2 regions of the Paenibacillus sp. AK002 genome follow, and region 2 is predicted to be linked to the other one. Evidence: riboswitches for the same ligand, from Rfam matches in the RefSeq annotation. Region 2 holds a riboswitch; the other holds the start of a gene.

Region 1 (7,065 bases), 370 kb from region 2:
AATATCCGAAATGCGGGACTTGCCGTAACGCCGTGAAATGGCTGCAGAACGAAGGACATGAGCTGGAGCTTCAAAATATTTTCGAACAACCGCCAAAGAAAGATGAGTTAGCCGACCTGATCGCCAAGAGCGGACTGGAGCTAAAGAAATTTTTCAATACTAGCGGCGAGGTATACAAGGAAATGAACCTGAAGGACAAGCTGCCCGGCCTTTCCGATGAGGAGAAGATCGAACTATTGTCTTCCAACGGAAGATTGATCAAGCGTCCGATCGTGACCGACGGCAGCAAAGTAACCGTCGGCTTCAAAGCGGAGCAATATCAGGAGACATGGCAGAAGTAACGGTCGCTTTTGGGACATGACAGATACAAAAGACAGGCTGCGGCTAGTGATTGATTACGAGAGTCGCGGAATCGGTTTGCCGAAGGGCAGCCATTCGCCGGTAACGATGTCGTCCTGCTGATGAAGGCAGAACATTCCATGGTTTTTCGACCATCGGAATGTTCTTTTTTTTGCGAACAGCCCATGATAGGAAATTCAAAGAAATACCCTGTGACAAGCCCAAGTCCATATAAGGATATGGTATAATGACAAGGTATATTTTAAGGTTACACCAGAGAAGTTAAAGTTAGGAGCGATCATGACCGTGATACCCAATCCACAACCATCCTTAATGCTCGTCGACGGGATGGCTTTATTATTTCGTGCTTATTATGCAACAGCGTCCAGCGGTTATATCCGCCGTACCAAAGCGGGTGTGCCGACCAACGCGATTTACGGCTTCCTGCGGTATATGTGGGATGCCATCGATAAATTTCAGCCTACCCATGTGGCTTGCTGCTGGGATATGGGCTCAAAAACATTCCGTACGGAGCAATTCGCCTCGTATAAAGGCAATCGTCCGGAAGCGCCGGATGACTTGGTTCCGCAGTTCTCGCTGGTTCGCGACGTGACGGAATGCCTCGGGATCCCGAATCTGGGCGTCGTGGGTTATGAGGCCGATGACTGCATCGGTACGCTTGCCAGACGGTTCGGCGATAGCATGAACGTCATGATCCTGTCGGGCGACCACGATTTGCTTCAGCTCGTGAACGATTCGACTTCGGTCATCATTATGAAAAAGGGGCATGGCAATTATATGCACTATACCCCGGAGACGCTTTATGCCGAAAAGGGGCTTTCACCAAGACAGGTGATCGATGTAAAAGGCCTGATGGGAGATACGAGCGACAATTATCCGGGCGTACGCGGGATCGGCGAGAAGACGGCAGTCAAGCTGATCCAGGAATATGAATCCGTGGAAGGCATCCTTGCGAATCTCGATTCATTGACCAAAGGGGTTCGCACCAAGATCGAAGCGGATCTGGAGATGCTGCATCTGTCCCGGGCCCTGGCCGAAATTCATTGCGAGGTTCCGATGGAATGCGAGCTGGATTTGTGCCGCCTGAGCGTGGATCACGAACGTGCGTTAACCAAACTGGAGGAGCTGGAAATGAAGAGCCTCGGCCATCTTTTTGGGGTGGCGGTGGTTTCCTAGCCGCTTCGGTCGAAGGTGTCGTACCGGAAACATCCGCAAGCAGGCCGAGGCGCTTCTTCAATTCATCCGGAAGCCTGAAATCAGCGCGTATTCTCGGTGGTTGGATCGTGTTTGTGGAGCCGTCGTCGTGACGAAAATGCTCGGCTCGGGATGCCGGAATGGCAGTCGATAAAAACATCACTGCTGTCCAGCATCAGTGCCTTTATACTGGGATTAGCGGCGGCACGCTGGATGTCCCGGCGCGCGTTTGTCGGCAGAACGGCCGGCGAAACGCAGCTGATGCTTCAGCCAATGGTGGTAGGCTTTCCGTTTGCTAGTGGTACTGAGCAGAAACAGCTGGATCCGCGCTGCCTCAGGTCCGCAGGGCAGACGTACGGCGTTCTTTCCGGCTTTTGCCAGAGGTTTAGGCGAATTTGAGGCAACCTGGATGGTTGCAGGCAATATACCGTGCGTCACGCAAACGCTGCCCACGGCGATTTACGTTGCGGTTAGCAATGTCGAAAGCGGGCTGGCATGGGCGTGGACGGCGGTCATTATTTTGTTCTCATGGCTGTTACTCGCCGCGTCTCGGAACGGGGCAGAGGCAGGGAAAGAGGCAGGCAGACTTGACGGGAGCACAATGTTTACATATGCTTCGAATAGAGCTTGTTAGCAACCATATAGAGAACAAGGCACAGCACATCGTGGAGAGGATGGAAGAAGCATGAGTTTACTTGGAGCAATTGAAGCAGGAGGAACCAAGTTCGTTTGCGGCGTGGGTACGGAGGATGGAACGGTTGTGGAGCGAGTGAGCTTTCCGACGACAACCCCTGAAGAAACCATGGCAAACGTCTTTAACTTTTTTGCTGATAAGGATATAGAGGCGATCGGAGTCGGTTCGTTCGGACCGATTGACCCGGTGAAAGGCAGCCCGACCTATGGCTGCATTACAACGACGCCGAAGCCGCATTGGAGCAATTACAATATCGTCAAAGCATTGGAAGGGCGTTTTGACGTTCCAATCGGATTTGATACGGATGTAAACGGAGCGGCTCTTGGAGAATATACGTGGGGGGCGGCCCAGGGACTGGACAGCTGTCTTTATATCACCATCGGAACGGGAGTAGGAGCAGGCGCCGTGGTATCCGGCGAACTGATTCACGGCCTGTCCCATCCGGAGATGGGGCATATTTACGTCCGCCGTCATCCGGAAGACAAATATGAGGGGACCTGTCCTTATCATGCAGACTGTTTGGAGGGGCTTGCTGCGGGACCGTCTCTTGGCAAACGCTGGGGTGTTCCCGGCGTGGAATTGACGCCGGATCATCCGGCTTGGGAGATGGAAGCTTATTATCTCGCTCAAGCGCTGATGAATTATGTCCTCATCTTGTCCCCTCAGCGAATCGTGATGGGTGGAGGCGTGATGAAGCAGGAGCAGCTGTTCCCGCTGATCCGCACGAAGCTTCAAGAGCTGCTGGCGGGATATGTTCAGCATCCAAGCCTTCATGACGGGATCGATCAATTCATCGTTCCGCCGATGCTCGGCGATAATGCGGGTCTCTGCGGCGCATTGGCATTGGCCAAGCTGGCAGTGGATGAAACCAAGAGCATTCAAGCTTAGCCTGATTTCTTATATAGGGAAAGTTTAAAATGGATTGGATTCTATTACAGATTATGGTATTATAGTTTCAACAGTATAATGTATGGAACGAAGGAAGCACCTTTCTTGCCGCTGCGCGGAGGAGAGGTGCTTTTTTGCGTTGTTCCGCCTTTATGCTGATTGCGTAAACGGGAGGTTATCGAGGGATGCAAATTGTGTTCATGAATCGGATGAGCGGAGCGGATGAGTCAGGTCATCTCCGTTCGGCTCAAGTATGGATCGGCGAGGAAGAAGGAGGATGGAGGCTCGGCTGGCGGAATATGGAACCGGACGGTGAAGTTTCCGATGACGAGTGGTATGAAGGCAACTCATGGAATGAGCTGCTGTGCGTGTATCGGCATCAGCTTGCGAAGAAGCTCGGAGAGGGCTTCCGCCCGCTAATCGAAGGGGTATTCCATGAACCGGGGGAGACCGGGAGCAAGAATCTCGGCACTCAGAAGCTGCAATGTTACAGCGAGCTGTATGGATCGGAGGAGCTGTACACGGAGCTGTGCGCCTGGCGCAGGAGAAAGGCCGCATCCGGAAGAAAAGCGCCCTATTTCATTGCCAGCAACCGGGTGCTGCGCATGATCAGCGCCTTTGTTCCCCAGAGTGAGGAAGAGCTGCTGCAGCTTCCGGGAATCGGGGTTAGCAAGGCTTCGGAGCACGGGGTGGAATGGCTGGAGATTACGACGAAAACCGAGCGAACCACAACGTTTCCACTGGATTGGGTGTATACGCAGCTGCCGGAAGAGGAATTCTTGTCCTGGCTGTATAAACAGAAGGAACAGAGATATCAGCAGGAGCTTGAACGCTTCCGAACCCGCCGTGCGATGCTGATTGGCATAGCCGAGGGCGCTTCGCTGTCCGAGCTTGAAGCGCGTACCTCGCTGTCGCGTCGGGATTTGGTCGAGGAATTGGAAGGGCTTGAGAAGGAAGGCTATGATACGGAGCAGCTGCTCCAGGTCGAATTGAACATGATGACGGCTGCGGAGCAGGAAAACGTATGGAAGGCGTTTGAAGAGTTGGGCGATACGTTTCTTAAACCTGTGTTACAGCGGGTATACGGACAGGGACAAGCCGAGAACGCAGAAGCAGAAGAGCTGGGGGGGACGGAAAGGCTGTATGAACGGCTTCGTCTCATACGGATCCGCTTTCGGCGGGATCAGCCCGGCAAAGCGAATGCCGGTTAATCTGCCTAAAACGAAGTCAGGACGGATTCTCCCCGTTGCAGGGAGATCCGTCCTGATGCTAATTCGCCGTGCTTGTAGATTAGGTTTTAGTTGCGGCGGTTCGCATGAACCGCTGTGTTCCGGCCAGTACTCTCCTCGTTTGACCAGGGTGTCTCATATCCAATCCTTTTTACGGAACAGATAAAACATGAGCGCGCCGGCAAAAACCATGATGCCGATAACCACATAATAGGAATATCTCCAATGAAGTTCCGGCATATACTCAAAGTTCATGCCGTAGATGCCCGTAATCAGCGTCAATGGAATAAAGATCGTTGTAATAGCGGTAAACACGCGCATGATTTCATTGGCCCGATTGGCGATACTGGATTGGTAGGCTTCCCGAAGGTTCCCCATGAGATCCCGATAGGTCTCGAACGTTTCGGAAATTTTAACGGCATTTTCATAGATATCGCTGAAGTATTTCTGCAGCTGGTCATCGATCAGCCGAAGATCTTTTTTGTTGAGCGTATTGATAACTTCCTTCTGAGGTCCAAGCACCTTTTTCAACCAAAGAATCTCGCTTCGCAGACCGATGATCTCGCTGAGGTGGGATTTTTTGGTATGCATCAGAATGTCTTCCTCCAGCTTTTCAATTCGCGCTTCTATTCGGTCCCCTACGGAGAAGTAGTTGTCCGTGACGAGGTCGATCAAGAGATAGAGGAAGCGGTCAGGCGTGCTGACTTCATCCTCCCAGAGAAGCGGTTTGACGGTGCGAAGCTCATGGATCTTTTGCTTGGTCACCGTAATAATAAAATGCCTGCCCAGGAAAACATTCAATGCCCGAAGGAAAATCTCTTCGTCGTCAAACCGGATGCTGTTCACGACGATAAAATAGTGGTTCTCGTATATTTCAATTTTGGGACGCTGCTCCTCTTCGCTGAGGCAATCCTCAACGGCAAGATCATGCAGGGAGAAGAGGGGCTGCAGTTCGGCTAAATCATCCACGTCCGCATCCAGCCAGTAGAAGCCGCTGGCCGGAGCTGTCAGCGTCATTTCGATGTCATCAACAGGGGTAAAAACGCCCGAATCGACCAACCGGATTTTCATCTGATATCACTCCTTTGTCTAATCCAAGCTGCTTAAGTCAAGCAGTTAAGGCACAGGATATCAGCCCACCGGTGTACGGGCATAAATCGAGGAAGGTTAGAATACGATAAAAAGCGCATGAAAAATAACGCTGCCCTCTGCCGGTAAGCTGATCTTGATCCTATGCGGTTGTGCGTCTTGTGCATCCAGTTTCTGGCTCGGGTCACCGTCCATCTTCCATGTCACCTCTTTCATACTCGGTTTTAAACAGTCTTGTCTAGTATAACGCCGGGTGTAGGACCTTTCAAGTGAAATCCGGAGCTGTCCAAGGGCCATGATATAGGGTATGGAAACCTTTGGTGAAGTGTGACAAACTCATGAAAAGGTTCTTGACGAAAAATTGAGGATGATTTAAAGTAGGTATCAATTACGAAACAATTCCAAACAACTGAATAAAGCGAAATCTTATCAAGAGCAGGTGGAGGGACTAGCCCTATGAAACCCGGCAACCGGCGGCAACATCGCACGGTGCTAATTCTTGCAGGAGATACGACGATTGTATAAGCCGTCGTATAGCCTGACAGATGAGAGAGGCGCATTGTGATACGTATATGATGACCTTTCTCTACTTCGAGAAAGGTCTTCTTGCGTTTATACAGTCTAACGCTCTTTCTCACAGCTTTATGGATGTATCATTTCATATTTCGAAGGAGTGAGCCTCAGATGCCAATTAAAATTCCGGATGCCCTGCCGGCAAAGGAAGTTCTGGCTGGAGAAAACATTTTTGTCATGGATGAGAGTCATGCGTTTCATCAGGATATCCGCCCGCTGCGGATTGCGATCCTCAATTTGATGCCAACCAAGGAAACGACGGAGACCCAGCTGCTGCGATTGATCGGCAACTCCCCGCTCCAGGTGGATGTCGTCCTTCTTCACCCGAGCTCACACGTATCGAAGAATACGTCGGCCGAGCATTTGAAATCATTTTACAAAACCTTTGAAGAAGTGAAGAACCGTCGTTTTGACGGCATGATCATTACTGGAGCTCCGGTCGAGCAGCTGGAGTTCGAAGAAGTGAATTATTGGGATGAGCTTACTGAAATTTTTGAATGGACCAAGACGCATGTGACCTCTACGCTCCATATCTGCTGGGCATCGCAAGCCGGGCTTTATTATCATTACGGCGTGCCGAAATACAGCCTCGAGGAAAAATGCTTTGGCGTATTTCCGCATACGATCAATGAAGCGTGTACCAAGCTGCTCCGCGGATTTGACGAAATGTTCTTTGTTCCGCATTCCCGTCATACGGAAGTTCGGCGCGAAGACATTGCAGGCGTGGACGATTTGGTCATCCTGTCCGAGTCCGAGGAAGCAGGGATTTATTTGGTATCCAGCCGGGACGGCAAGCAGATTTTTGCCACAGGGCATTCCGAGTATGATGCGGACTCCCTGAAATGGGAGTATGACCGGGACGTTGCCAAAGGCATGGACATTGCGCTGCCGCGCAACTATTATCCGAACGACGATCCAACAAGAACACCTCCGTCCATATGGCGCGCGCATGCAAACTTATTATTCACTAATTGGCTCAATTACTATGTATATCAGGAAACGCCATATGATATCGGTCCGCAAATTTAACCGCGTACG
Region 2 (7,065 bases):
GTTAGAGAAGAGACCATTCCGGCATTATCGGAATGGTCTTCTTTTATTGCCGGTGGGACGGATCGGATACGTCATGGGCGATGGAGGTTTTCTCCAGGGCGGCCCGATGGGCGTGGGTGATATCCGGCAGCATCGGCGGTTTCGGCTTGCGAATAAACTTAAACATCGTGTGGCCCTGATACCAGTCGTACCGGGGAATCGGTTCCGGGGGTTCATCCTGCCAGATCTCCTCGAGACGGGGGCTATACAGACGACGGCCGTCCGGCAGCCATTCCGATTGGACAAGCTCAAGCCCCTCGTGGCCGTGATTCATGGCTTGATCCCGCGTCGGCGTGAATAACGCCGGCCAATATTCAGCACGCGAGCCCTGATGCTTGGTGGAACGAGCGAATGTCAGCACGGCATGGTAAATATCCTCATAACCGAACAGTAAAGCGTACAGCGAGCGGCCTGCCTTGATCCGGATGGACAGGTCGTCAAACTTGGGGATGGTGAGTCCGGCCAGCGGCCGGGTAGGGGAAACGGGATAATCGGCAGAGTCTGTGCTTGTCTGATGGCTTTGACCCAGCGGGAACACAATTTGATTCAACCGGGTTAGCTCATGCATCCGGAAGAGAGGATTCTGAAGAATATGCTGACGGTAAAAAGGATGTCTTGCCACGCGCCCCTCAATATAGTTCTGTTCATTAATGATGAGGGCGACCGTAAGCAGCGAACTGCCTTGGTCGTGCCAGAACCGTTCCCAGAACGGTGTCATGAACGATGAAACATGGAAGCGGGGGAGCAAATGGAATAAGGGCTTTCCTATTTTTCGACTGTGCATATAGAGAAGCAGCTGCGGATAGGCATCCTGAAAAATCAGCGCATTGCAGCGCTCCAAGAAACTGTACAGATGGTTTTGGAATGGGGGAGCCATAAGATCCGACATCAGCCCGCCCTTCAGATCGCTCATATTCCATCCGGCATTGCGTGATACCATATGGGCAAGCAGGGCCCAATGCAGCTCTGGATGCGACTCGTAACAGTCCAAATAGGCCTCGGTTCGAGTCACGTTGCTTCGGTTGGCGCCGGTAGTTGCCTCCTGAATGCGATGGATCAGCTCCTGCTCCTCATGCGTTGGCTGCAGGTTCGGTTCATGGCCGCGAATTTCGCTGTGACCTTCTTGCAGAGGGAGGAACGAAGAAATGTCCTGCGGCAGATAGGGATGGGAGGAGAGAATGCTCTTGAGCTGCCTGCGAATGGCCCTAACGGCTGTAGGATCCCACTGCAATTCATGCCTGTTTGTCCGAAGCTTTAAGGAATTTCGCCAAGCTGCCATCATACCCGACCACGATTCCGCCAGGGCTTGCGAAATGGCGGCTGTCCATGCCCCGTAATTCCTGCCCCGATTTGGTTTGTCCTTGGCTCCGTGCGAGTGCATGCCGGTTGTCACCTGCACTTTCTGATGATAATTCCAGACCGTGAACCTCATACAGTCAGTATGCTCTAAAATTTGACTTCCACTCAACAATTTGATTCACTAGGGGGGAAGGAATTCGACGTAAAGGGGGAGATAATCAATGGAAAAAATCACTTCAGAAGCAGAATTTCAGGTTGCAATCCAGTCTCCACGACTGACAGTTGCCGTATTTAAAGCGGACTGGTGCGGCGATTGCAAGTTTATCGATCCATTCATGCCGGAGGTTGAGACGAAGTTCTCCAACCAATTGACTCTGGTGGAAGTTGACGTCGATGCTGTCGGTGACGTGAGTCAGCAGCAAAATATTCTGGGCATCCCTAGCTTTGTTGCATACTCTGACGGTCGCGAGCTGGTTCGCTACGTTAACAAACTCCGCAAATCGCGCGAGGAGATTGAAGATTTCCTGCAGCGTGCCGTAGACGTATACGGTACGATTCACAAGTGAGCAGTGACGATAGCACCGCCGCCTTTGAGCTATAACGGGCGGCGGTGTTGTTTTTACATTGGATATTATGAGGGGAATTGCGAAGTCAAGTACCTTGAGCATGAAGGTTTTGTTCATTTTTGAACATTTTGTCACAATCGCTCAAGTGACCGGGGCTGCAGAATCAGGTATAATGAAATGTGGACTGTATATGATGCGATCCTGTATAGGTTTTGAATAGTGAATGATTATGAGCAGCAGGTGAGATAAGTGAACGATAAACAATTAAAGTGGCTGAGTTACATAACATGCTTAATTATGTTCTGCGCGACTTTCGGGGGCATGGTTGTGACAAAGACGGGGTCGGGGCTTGGCTGCGGCCAAGAGTGGCCGCTGTGCAACGGTAAATTTGTTCCCGCTTACACGGTGTCCTCGATGATCGAATATTCCCACCGGGCCGTAAGCGGAATGGCCGGCTTGGCCGCCTTGGCCTCGCTGATTGCGTTCTGGAAGTACAAGCGGGACCGCCGGGATTTGATGGCTTACGTCATCGGAACCTCGATATTCGTCGTGGTACAAGCAATCATGGGTGCCCTCGCGGTGGTTAAACCTCAATCGGCGGCGATCATGGCGCTGCATTTTGGCTTCTCGCTGATTGCTTTTGCCAGCTCGGTCATGCTGGCTTTGGGCATGCGCCGAATCGAACAAGCGAAGGGGCCCGCTGACCTGGAGCGTTTGCCGCGGGTGGGCAAGGGCTTCCGCAATTTGGTCTGGGGCACGACTTTGTACAGCTACATCGTGGTGTATATCGGTGCATTCGTCAGCCATACGGATTCCCGGGAAGGCTGCTCCGGCTGGCCGTTGTGTAACGGAGAAGTGATACCGGAGCTGAGCGGAGGGGTCGGCATCGCCTTTATGCACCGCGTGGCCGCGCTTCTGCTGCTGATCGTGGTGGCGGTGATGGGGCATTTTGCATATTGGCGCAATCGCGATAACCGGGAGATCCAGATGCTGGGCATTTCGGCAACCGTGCTGTGCCTGCTGCAGGTGTTCAGCGGCGCCCTCATTATGGCTACGATGCATAACGAGGAAGTTTACGTATTCTCCGCACTGGGTCATACGCTGCTGATCTCGGCGCTGTTCGGCGTACTGTGTTATTTAAGCGTCCGGGTATGGCAGCTCAGCAAGCCGCTCGAAGCTGAAATACGGAAGGGCCACGACGTGCCCCGCGAAAAGATCGTATAAGGAAGAACGCCAATTAATCCGCAAAGATATTGAATATTCTATGGCATTCTTGCATGCAAAGTCCCCGGACCGGAGTTCGAGGGCTTTGTTGTATAGAAAGGTGCTGCCGGCAGCCGTATCGAAAAGGTTTGATAAGGCAACGAATTTGTTTATATTTAATAACACCGGAGAATCACAAGTCGCTCCATGCTATGGAGTTGTCTTCCCGTTTCGGGGGCATCCTAACAGGACGAGCCCAGATTGGCGCAGCAGATGATGACAGTCAAGGGGATGCCGAAGGGCCTGATGGCGATCCGGATGAGTTGCCCCCGCGCGAGGATATCGCCGTGAAGACGGCCGCTGAGCGCTGGAATGACTATATTGGCATTGGCACTATCGAGATCAAGAACCAAGATTAATCTGATGACGCGAGGGGGTACCGCCATGCTTCGAATGTTACTTGGGGAACAGCCCCGGCAGAACAACGGCCTGCTTGAGGAAGCCATCGAATCGATGGTTAAGACAACCCGGCTGCTGCAGAAGGAAATGGATAAAAATCAAGATCCGACGCATGATTTTCGCAAGCTGGAGATTTGGACCCGGGGACTGATCGTCTCCCTGGATGAGCTGGAGCAGAGCTGGAATGCGGCCAAGCATTTCAGTCAATCGGTCAAATCGGGTTACATCGATGATATGTCGATTCAGGAGCAAGGGGAATATCAACGATATGTGTATTTTTACAAAAACGGCTTCATCCGCGTATTCTCGATCCTTGACAAGCTGGGCACGGTGCTGAACGATTTGTTTGATCTGCATACCTCCAAGGTAAAGGCGCATTTTTCTTATTTTACGGTCCTGCGGCAGTTCAAATATCTTAAGGCCCACGGTGAGCTGGCTGAAGAGCTGGAAGCGATCAAGGATCGCTACAAAGCACCGCTGAACGCGCTCCGCAAAAGGCGCAATGCTGAAATTCACTACATGAACTCCGAGATGCAGGATGATTTGTGGCAGCGCCATCAAGGACTGTCCGACAAAATCGAGCTGGAGGATATCGACAAGCACCTGGACGATCTCCAACAGGGCATCGATATGGTATGCCGCAGCCTGGCCGCCTCGTATAAATATACGAACAAGCTGTGGACTGAAAATGGTGTGCGGGCTTAGGCACAAAATCGCCATGAAATTCCTTTTGACAAAAGCCTGAAAAGAATCTATACTAACTATTGCATTCATTACATGTTATCAAATCAGATCAATTTAATCGGAAAAATTTCATATCGATGTTTTCTTATCGAGAGAGGCGGAGGGACAGGCCCGATGAAGCCCGGCAACCGACTTCTTGCGTACCATTGCTTAATGCGATGACGCTTGAAGTGACATGGTGCTAATTCCTTCAAAGCTATGGGATACCTTCAGCTTTGACAGATGAGAAAAGGCGTTGACTTTTACGTAAAGAGGGCCCTTTTTGATTCTACAAAAAGAGGCTCTTTTCTTTTGGGTAAATAGATATGAAGCTAAGGAAAAAGGAGGATTATCGGATTGATTGAGCTCAAGCAATTGACGAAGCAGTACGGAAAAGCCGGGTCATTAACAACTGCGTTGTCCGAATTGGATTTGTCGATTGAAAAAGGAGAAATTTTCGGAGTGATCGGACACTCCGGTGCAGGGAAAAGTACATTGATCCGCTGCATCAATTTACTGGAGCGTCCCACCTCGGGCGAGGTGTGGGTGAACGGCAAAAATTTGACGTCGCTCGGCAAGAAGCAGCTTCAGGCGGAGCGCCGTAAAATCGGTATGATTTTTCAGCACTTTAACCTGCTGTCTTCCGCGACGGTGTACGATAACATTGCGTTTCCGCTGCGTCTGATCAAGACGCCGAAGGTCGAACTGGAGCGTAAAGTATCCGAGCTGCTGGCTTTGGTCGGCTTGGAGGCGCATCGCGACAAATACCCGTCCCAGCTGTCAGGGGGCCAGAAGCAGCGGGTGGGCATCGCCAGAGCGCTCGCGAGCGATCCGGAAGTGCTGCTGTGCGACGAGGCCACTTCGGCCCTTGACCCGCAAACGACGGATTCGATTCTGCGCCTGCTGCTGGACATTAACAAAAAGTTTCATCTGACGATCGTGCTGATTACCCATGAGATGCATGTCATTCAGAGCATATGCGACCGGGTCGCCGTTATTCATCAGGGCGGCATCGTAGAGCAAGGACCGGTAACGCAAGTGTTCCTGAAGCCGAAGCATGAAGTGACGCAGGAATTCATCCGCCAGGAGATGGACAGCGGCGAAGCGCTGCGGCTGGCTATGCAGGGTCAGGTAAACGGCCCCTCAAGAGCGGTTCAAATCACGTTCCTGGGATCGAAAACGTACGAATCGATCCTGTCGCATACCGTTCATGAGACGGGCGTGAATTTTGCGATTCTGCAGGGTACGATCTCTACGATCAAAGATACGCCTTACGGCCAGCTCATCGTCCGTTTCGAAGGGGAAGAGCGCTCGATTGAAGATACGATCCGGAAGCTGCTTGAACAAGGACTAGACGTGGAGGTGATTCATTGATGTTCGGACTTGATTTTACCCAGATCGACTGGAAAGAGATATGGACGGCAACATTGGATACCCTGCGGATGCTGGGAGCTTCGGCCTTGTTCAGCTTCATCATCGGACTGCCTGTCGGCGTGCTGCTCTACATGGCCGCAAGGTCCACGTCCGGGTTGGTACGCTTCGGCTACACGATTCTGTCGTTCATTGTAAACATTCTGCGCTCGGTTCCGTTCATCATCCTGATCGTGGCGATGATCCCGATTACGAAGTCGATCGTAGGCGTTTCGTACGGCGTGCTGGGCACCATTCCGCCGCTGGTGATCGGCGCTGCTCCATTCTTTGCAAGGCTCGTGGAAACGGCTTTGAATGAAGTGGATAAAGGCGTGATTGAGGCGGCTCATGCCATGGGCTCTTCGACAAGCCAAATCGTATGGAGGGTGCTCCTTCCGGAGGCGCGTCCGGGCCTGCTTGCCGGGATGACCATCACGATTGTAACCCTGGTATCTTACACCGCGATGTCCGGTCAAGTCGGGGGCGGCGGTTTAGGGGATTTGGCCATCAAGTATGGCTATTACCGTTATGAGACCGAGATCATGATTCTGGCTGTCGTGCTGATGATTGTCCTGGTCCAGCTGCTGCAGATGGCAGGAGATCGTCTGGTGCGGCATTTTACAAGAAAATAACGGATTGATGAGGCTTCAAGAAAGACAATATATAGATAATATATTTTTCGGAGGGAGAGTTTTAGAATGAAAAAATGGACATTGGCATTGATCAGCTTGACCTTGGTTACGGTGCTGGCTGCATGCGGCAGCAAGCCTGCGGATAACGCATCCGAGCCAGGGGGAACAACGGGAGGCGGCGGTCAAGAGACCGTAACCTTGAAAGTAGGGGCTTCGCCATCACCGCATGCCAAGATTCTCGAGCATATCAAACCTGCGCTTGAAAAAGAGGGCGTAAACCTGGAAATCGTAGAATTCACGGATTATGTGCTGCCGAATACGCAAGTGGATTCCAAAGAAATCGACGCGAATTTCTTCCAGCACAAGCCTTACCTGGATAACGAAATCAAAGAGCGCAAGCTGAACCTGGAGTCCGTGATCGCCGTGCACGTGGAGCCGCTGGGTGCGTACTCCAAAACCATTACATCTGTGGATGACCTGAAGGATGGAGCGGTTGTAGCCATTCCGAATGATCCTTCTAATGCTGGCCGTGCATTGACGCTGCTGTCCAAGAACGGCGTGATTAAGCTGAACGACGAAAGCAAGCTGGAAGCAACCGCCAAGGATATCGTGGAAAATCCGAAGAACCTGGAGTTCAAGGAAGTTGAAGCCGCCATGCTGCCGCGTATGCTGGATGAGCTGGATCTGGCTGTCATCAACACGAACTACGCGCTGGAAGCGGGACTGGACCCAAC

Evidence for each region. Region 2 has a riboswitch for S-adenosylmethionine ahead of M1D70_RS26855 (methionine ABC transporter ATP-binding protein). Riboswitches for the same ligand answer to the same signal wherever they lie in the genome.
Region 1: linked by a shared signal. The riboswitch ahead of metA (homoserine O-acetyltransferase MetA) and the one ahead of M1D70_RS26855 (methionine ABC transporter ATP-binding protein) in region 2 are both predicted to bind S-adenosylmethionine.

Annotation. Positions count from the first base shown of each region.
Region 1 covers NZ_CP096377.1:5,607,005-5,614,069, reverse strand. The annotation lists gene M1D70_RS25020 (arsenate reductase family protein) at 1-341, shown strand, start outside; gene M1D70_RS25015 (5'-3' exonuclease) at 640-1,536, shown strand; gene M1D70_RS25010 (hypothetical protein) at 1,847-2,188, shown strand; gene M1D70_RS25005 (ROK family protein) at 2,240-3,136, shown strand; gene M1D70_RS25000 (HRDC domain-containing protein) at 3,322-4,347, shown strand; gene corA (magnesium/cobalt transporter CorA) at 4,501-5,436, opposite strand; SAM riboswitch class I at 5,878-6,006, shown strand; gene metA (homoserine O-acetyltransferase MetA) at 6,139-7,056, shown strand.
Region 2 covers NZ_CP096377.1:5,979,382-5,986,446, reverse strand. The annotation lists gene M1D70_RS26880 (DUF2515 family protein) at 44-1,471, opposite strand; gene M1D70_RS26875 (thioredoxin family protein) at 1,560-1,904, shown strand; gene M1D70_RS26870 (COX15/CtaA family protein) at 2,154-3,128, shown strand; gene M1D70_RS26865 (hypothetical protein) at 3,320-3,526, shown strand; gene M1D70_RS26860 (Cthe_2314 family HEPN domain-containing protein) at 3,552-4,271, shown strand; SAM riboswitch class I at 4,393-4,539, shown strand; gene M1D70_RS26855 (methionine ABC transporter ATP-binding protein) at 4,647-5,663, shown strand; gene M1D70_RS26850 (methionine ABC transporter permease) at 5,663-6,331, shown strand; gene M1D70_RS26845 (MetQ/NlpA family ABC transporter substrate-binding protein) at 6,398-7,065, shown strand, end outside.